DNA from 3 places in the Arthrobacter sp. MMS18-M83 genome. Region 2 is predicted to be linked to each of the others. Evidence: riboswitches for the same ligand, from Rfam matches in the RefSeq annotation. Region 2 holds a riboswitch; each other region holds the start of a gene.
What was found. Region 2 has a riboswitch for thiamine pyrophosphate ahead of OW521_RS20840 (bifunctional hydroxymethylpyrimidine kinase/phosphomethylpyrimidine kinase). Riboswitches for the same ligand answer to the same signal wherever they lie in the genome.
Positions count from the first base shown of each region.

Region 1: linked by a shared signal. The riboswitch ahead of OW521_RS13480 (ECF transporter S component) and the one ahead of OW521_RS20840 (bifunctional hydroxymethylpyrimidine kinase/phosphomethylpyrimidine kinase) in region 2 are both predicted to bind thiamine pyrophosphate.
Region 3: linked by a shared signal. The riboswitch ahead of thiO (glycine oxidase ThiO) and the one ahead of OW521_RS20840 (bifunctional hydroxymethylpyrimidine kinase/phosphomethylpyrimidine kinase) in region 2 are both predicted to bind thiamine pyrophosphate.

Region 1 covers NZ_CP113343.1:2,846,886-2,849,142, forward strand. The annotation lists gene OW521_RS13475 (NUDIX hydrolase) at 1-763, opposite strand, end outside; TPP riboswitch at 946-1,082, shown strand; gene OW521_RS13480 (ECF transporter S component) at 1,157-1,789, shown strand; partial or broken gene OW521_RS13490 (ABC transporter ATP-binding protein) at 1,789-2,257, shown strand, end outside.
Region 2 covers NZ_CP113343.1:4,411,296-4,413,552, forward strand. The annotation lists gene OW521_RS20835 (Rne/Rng family ribonuclease) at 1-1,087, shown strand, start outside; TPP riboswitch at 1,196-1,292, shown strand; gene OW521_RS20840 (bifunctional hydroxymethylpyrimidine kinase/phosphomethylpyrimidine kinase) at 1,284-2,257, shown strand, end outside.
Region 3 covers NZ_CP113343.1:3,964,379-3,966,635, forward strand. The annotation lists gene OW521_RS18765 (RNB domain-containing ribonuclease) at 1-91, opposite strand, end outside; gene thiE (thiamine phosphate synthase) at 129-818, opposite strand; TPP riboswitch at 845-964, shown strand; gene thiO (glycine oxidase ThiO) at 956-2,257, shown strand, end outside.

The sequences.
Region 1 (2,257 bases), 1.6 Mb from region 2:
ACGGCGCAACGGATGGGGGTTGGCGCCTGAGCCGGAAGAACTCCTGCAGGGCTCCGGGCTCCGGCCGCACGGGCACGATGTCACGCTCTTCAGCCAACACAGCCTCCACCGTGCCGAGAGCGAGCAGTTCATCCAGCAGGACCAAAGTGGGCGGCATGAGCTTGAGGGTTCCCGCGGCCTCGGCATCCAGGATTCCACGGACTGGCATCCACAGTGATGACGACGCCTCCGTCGTCTGGTGCCGCGGCTCAGCCCCAACTGACGGGCAGGCAACGTAGAAGTACGTGTCGAAGCGCTTGGGCTGGTCTTCCGGAGTGACCCAGTTGGCCCATGGGCGGAGGGTGGCGGCGTCGAGCTTCAGCCCGGCCTCTTCGAACACCTCACGTTGCGCGGCCGCCAGCACCCGGCCGGCGTTGTGCCGAGCCGATGCAGGCTCGACGGCGATGCTGCTCCGGTGCCATGCTGCGGCATGCTGCTCAACGACGTCGTCCGTGAAGTTCCAGCCGGTGCTGTCCGCATGATCCACCCGGCCCCCGGGGAAGACGACCATGCCCGCGGCGAAATCCATCGTGGACACCCGGTGCTGGACGAACACTTCCAGATCGCTCACGGCACCTTCGGAAATCGCCGCACCGCCGGCACCTTCAAAACGGGCCGAACCTCCAGGGCTCGCGGGAATGGGCGCGTCGCGGACAAGGATCACGCTTGCGGCGAGCCTCGGTTCGGCCACGGTGGTGCTGTTCGCTTCGCTAGTGCCTGTCAAGACCGCTCCTTTGCCCTGCTTGCTGCGTCGGATTCTGCTGGATCATTCTCCCAGCTTCGGTGGCCGCCCGCGCCATTTCGGGCTTGCCCGCGCCGGCCCTGCGAGTGATCCAGCAGAATCCGTCGCTTTCCGCTCGGCAACCCCGCCAAGGTGTAAACTGAACCACGCCCAAAAGGGTTGATTGATAGCGACAGGGGAGCGCCGCCGTCGGGCTCGCAGCAATGCGGCACGGAGGAGGGGCGCTGAGAGTGCGGACAGCCGCAGACCCTCGAACCTGATCCGGCTAGTACCGGCGCAAGGGAGTCGAGTTCTCATAGTGTCCGGAACCGGCGGCGGAAGCCGTTCGCAGGCAAACCGGAAACACTTTCCCCTCCTGTTCCTCAGGAGGACAAAATGACTGGTATTTCTGCAAGGCCGGGCCTCACCAAGCCTGGATACAACTGGCGCGTCGTGGACATCGTCGTGGCAGCACTGATCTCCATCGCCGGCGGCGTGATCTTCTGGGCTTGGGACCAGATGGCCGCGCTGGTTTCGACCCCGATGAACGCCGCCTACCCGCCCGTGACCGGCATCATCGCCGGCGGCTGGATGATTCCGGCCGTGCTGGGCATGCTCATCATCCGCAAGCCGGGTGCGGCAATTTTCTGTGAGACGGTCGCCGCCACCAGTGAGCTCATCATGGGTTCCCAGTACGGCACCACTGTGTTGATCTCGGGCCTGCTCCAGGGGCTCGGTGCAGAACTCATCTTCTTGGCATTCATGTACAAGAAGTTCAACCTGCCGGTATCCCTGTTGGCCGGAGCCGGTGCGGGCCTGTTCTGCGGGCTGAACGACTCCTTCCTGCCGTGGGGCTGGAACATCGCCTACGAAGCCGTCGACAAGCTCGCGTACATCGCGTTCTGCACGGTTTCCGGTGCCGTCATTGCCGGCGCGCTGGCCTGGATCGCCACCCGCGGCCTGGCCAAGACCGGGGTGCTGAGTGCGTTCGCGTCCCGCAAGGCCGCCTCGGAGCCCGTCTTTTCCTGATGCCCAGTCCTGATTCCGGCACCCCTGCTGTGGTGCGACCCGCCGCAATTTCCGCGCAAGGTTGGGGCTGGCGGCACGCGGGCCGCACCACGCAGGCTATCCACGCCCTGGACCTGGACATCCGTCCGGGGGAGCGGGTTCTGCTGCTTGGCCCCTCGGGCGCGGGCAAGTCGACGCTCCTGCATGCCCTCGCGGGCGTGCTGGGCGAAGAAGGCGACGACGCCGACGAAACCGGCTCGTTGCTGGTGGACGGCGTCTCGCCGAGGGCCCAGCGGGGACGTGCCGGACTCATGCAGCAGGACCCCGAAACCCAGGTGGTGCTTTCCCGCTTGGGTGACGACGTCGCCTTCGGTGCCGAGAATCTTTGCGTGCCGGGGAAGAGATCTGGAAGCGGGTCCATGAAGCGCTCGACGACGTCGGGCTTCGGAATAGTGCCAGCGGCAGCTTTGCGCTGGACCACCCGACGTC
Region 2 (2,257 bases):
TGAAGCTGCCGAAGAAGTGGTCCGTCAGCTGCGCTTGCGCGACATCGGCGGAATCATCGTCATCGACTTCATCGACATGGTCCTGGAATCCAACCGCGATCTCGTGTTGCGCCGCCTGGTCGAGTGCCTCGGCCGGGACCGCACCAAGCACCAGGTTGCCGAAGTGACCTCGCTTGGCTTGGTCCAGATGACCCGCAAGCGCATGGGCACCGGCCTGCTTGAGGTCTTCGGCGAGCAGTGTGAGACGTGTGCTGGACGGGGAATCGTCACCCACGACGAGCCCGTGGAGCACCGCCGGGCCAATGTGGTGGCCGCCGAACACCACCACCCGCGCACTGAGTCACAGCCGGCCGTCCGCCCGGAGCAGCGCAAGCGCCGCCGCGGCAGGGGTACGGGGCAAGGGACAACTGAGCTCCCGCTGACCCCTCTGGCTCCGGTCCACGTCGAATCGACGGATCCCAATCGCCAGGCAGCAACCCGCGCTGCCCTCGCCACCATCGCGGCTGCCGCCCACGCTGCACACCTGCACGACGACGAGCTACACCACGCCGCGGATTCGCTCGCCGGCGGGCACGTAGCGGAAGCAACCCCGGTCCAGGCCCCCGCGGCCCCGGTCCAGGCTCCTGCCGCTTCTTCGAGTGGCGAGGAACGTTCAAAGCCTGTCCTGCGATTCGGCGGCGAGGAAGTGGCGTTGCCCTTCGTCCACCACGAAGAAGAGCCAGCGAGTGGCGCACCTGCCATGAGCTTGGATCTGTTGGCGCAGGCGTTCGCAGGCCTCGGCGAGGCCCCCGACACCGCGAGGATGGCGACAGAAGCCCAGGAAGCCCCCGCAGGGGCCTCCGCCGCTGCATCCGGGGAATCCTCGGAGTCGTCAGGATCGCCTGGACGCCGAGGTCGCCGCAACCGTAGTGCCAGCCGGGCCCAGGGTGCCGCCAACGCCACCGACGTGGAGCACCACGAGGTTGCCGCCCCTGCCTCCGGCGGGGCCGCGCACGAGGCCAAGGCTCCCGATGCTGCTCCGGCTAAGTCGACGGCGGCAGCGGAACCGATCATCCTCGGAGTCGGCGTGCCCAAGTCCGAGCTCTGAGCGAGTTACCCTGTCCGAAGCCCCGGCCGTTTCCGCTCCTGTGAAACCGCCGGGGCTTCGGCGTTGCTGGACATTTCAGCGGGCGCCGTGTGATCCGGGTTAAGCTAAAGGACTGACACGGGGTGCCGCGCACCAAGCCGGCTGAGACCAGACCCGTTGAACCTGTCCGGTTAGCACCGGCGAAGGGATGTCTCGTATGACTGTTTCAGCCCAATCAGCGGTCTACCCGCTCAAGGCCATCGAGCGCCCTATCCCCAGGGTCCTCAGCATTGCCGGCTCGGATCCTTCGGGTGGCGCCGGGATTCAAGCCGATCTGAAGAGCATTGCGGCCAACGGCGGCTACGGCATGGCCGTCATCACCGCGCTCACCGTGCAGAACACGCAGGGGGTCACTGCCGTCCATGTGCCTCCCGTGGCGTTCTTGCGCCAGCAGTTGGATGCCATTAGCACCGACATCACGGTTGATGCCGTCAAAATCGGCATGCTCGGGGACGCCGCGGTCATCCACGAAGTCCGCCGCTGGCTCGGCGAGGCGCGCCCCGCCGTCGTCGTGCTGGATCCGGTGATGATCGCCACCAGCGGCGACCGGCTCCTGGCGGAGTCCGCTGAAACCGCACTGCGGGAACTTCTGCCCCTCGCTGACTTGGTGACCCCCAACCTTCCTGAATTGGCCATGCTGCTTGGCGAACCTGAAGCCACTGACTGGGCATCGGCGCTGGAGCAGGGCAAACGCTTGGCTGCCGCCTGCGGAAACACCGTCCTGGTGAAGGGCGGCCATCTGCGGGGAGCCGACTGCCCGGACGCCCTCGTCAACACCGGGGGAGTCCTGAGCCAGGACGTCGTCGAGTTCGACGGCCTCCGGGTGGAGACCCGCAACAGCCATGGCACGGGGTGTTCCCTGTCCTCAGCGATGGCGACGGCGAAGGCGCGGCTTGGCGATTGGGAGTCAGCACTGCGTGTTGTCAAGCCCTGGCTCCAGGAGGCGCTGACCCAGTCCGAGGTGCTGGAAGTGGGGAAAGGCAACGGACCGATCCACCACTTCCACGCGCACCAGCACGCCCTCCAACCGGGTGCTTTCGCGGTCAGGATGTGGGACGCCGCCCAATCGGAACTCGAAGCGATCTACGGACTCGACTTCATCAGGGAACTGCGGTCCGGCGCGCTTGGTGA
Region 3 (2,257 bases), 450 kb from region 2:
GCAGCTCAAGCTCAGTTCGAAGCGCCGCCAGCGCCTCTGCGAGCGCGTTCGACGTTTCACTGAGATTCGGTGCTATCCGCTGATGTGACACGAAAGTCAGGGTAACTCCAAAATCTCCCGGAGTCTTGCTAAGCCGCCGCGGCGTCCAGGGCGGCAAGGAGCGCTTGGGCTGCGGCCGTTGGATCCTCTGCCTCAGTGATGGCCCGGACCACCACGATGCGGCTGGCGCCGGCTTGCACCACTTCCTCAACGTTGCTGAGATCAACGCCGCCGATTGCGAACCAAGGGAGCACAACGCCGCCCACTGTCTCCGCGTCTGCCTTCTTGATGGCCTCGGCAGCGTACTTCACGAGATCGAGCCCGACGGCGGAACGCCCGGGCTTGGTGGGGGTTGCCCACACCGGTCCGACGCAGAAATAGTCCAGGCCGCTGCGGCCAGGCGATGCGGCAATGGCAGCGTCAATCTGTTCGGGCGTGTGGGTCGAAAGGCCGATGATGGTGGGGTCGTGGAGCAGCTTCCGGGCCGAGCGCAGCGGGATGTCCTTCTGGCCGATATGGAACACCGGAGCGCCGGAGAGGGACGCGATATCTGCGCGGTCGTTAACGGCCCAGAGACGGCCGTGACGGTGCGCCACGGAATGCAGGACTTCCAGGAGTTCCAGTTCCTCGGCCGCTTCAATGGTCTTGTCCCGCAGCTGGATGATGTCCACGCCGCCCTCGAATGCGGCATCGACAAACTGCTCAAAGTCAGCCTGTTGCTTGCGGGCGTCGGTGCAGAGGTACAGGCGGGCGGTGGTGTGGACATCGTGCTGGGTCATGGAAACAGAGTAGTTCCTCTAAACTGGGCTGGTACCGCGGGAGCCGCGGCGGCAGTCACAATCGCCGCGCGGCTGAGAGGGCTTCAGCGCCGACCGCTTGACCTGATCCGGCTAGTACCGGCGTAGGGAAGGACTCCATGGACGAAATGAACACTCAGCACGAACCCCTGCACGCCGATGTGGCGGTGATTGGGGGCGGTGTGATCGGCCTCGGGATCGCGTGGGAGGCCCGCAGGTCCGGCCGCTCGGTGGTCCTCATCGACCCCGCGCCGGCCAGCGGCGCTACGTTTGCGGCAGCGGGCATGCTGGCGCCCGTCAGCGAACTGCACTACCAGGAAGAGGACCTCCTGGAACTCATGCTCGAATCGTCGGCCTTGTGGCCGGACTTCGAACGTCACTTGTCCGGCTCAAGTACCGGACGTAGTACTGGATACCGCACGACGCCGACCCTCGCCGTCGGCGCGGACGCTGCGGACCGCCGGGCGCTCGCCGACCTCCGGGACGTCCAGCTGGCCAACGGTTTGGTGGTGGAATCTGTGCCCCTGCGCGAGGCACGCGAACGTGAGCCGTTGTTGAGCCCCCAGATTTCCTGTGCCTTCCACATTCCCGGGGACCACCAAGTGGATCCGCGAAAACTTGCGGGTGCGATTGTTGGCGCGCTGGGAGACCACCAACCAGGTGACTCCAGTTGGGTTGAGGGGGCCGAGGATGGCTTTGCGGTCCGCAACAAGGCGGCGAGCCTTCTGTGGGAGGACGGGCGCGTCGTCGGGGCTGAGCTCGAGTCAGGCACACGGGTGCTGGCCAAGGAAACAGTGGTGGCCAACGGCCTGCACGCTGCCCGGTTGAACGGACTGCCGGATGGCTTGTCCCTCCCGCTACGCCCCGTGTACGGCGACATACTGCGGCTGCGCGTTCCGGAACACCTTCGGCCCCTGGTTACCGCAACGGTCCGCGGGATGGTGCGGGGGGTGCCGGTCTACATCGTCCCCCGGGAGGACGGGACAGTGGTGATCGGCGCAACGCAACGCGAGGACGGCTTGTCGACTTCGGGTGGATCCGCGAACTCGGTGTCGGCCGGTGGGGTATACCAATTGCTCCGCGACGCGCAGGTGCTGGTACCGGCCGTAGCAGAATTGGAACTCCTGGAAGCCACTGCCCGCGCCCGTCCGGGGACACCGGACAACGCACCCCTGCTGGGAAGGGTGGCAACAGGCGCCGGCCCCGAAGGAACTGAAGGCGCAGTGCACGGCCCCATCGTGCCCGGCCTCATTGTGGCCAGCGGCTTCTTCCGGCACGGAGTGCTCCTGACCCCGGCAGCCGCGAAAATCTGCGTCGGACTCATGGACGGCACTGGCGATCCACGCTGGAACAAGTTCCGCCCGGACCGCTTCTCCAAACCACCCGCACAAGCGGGCGTCGCGACAAACGGCTCGCAGCCT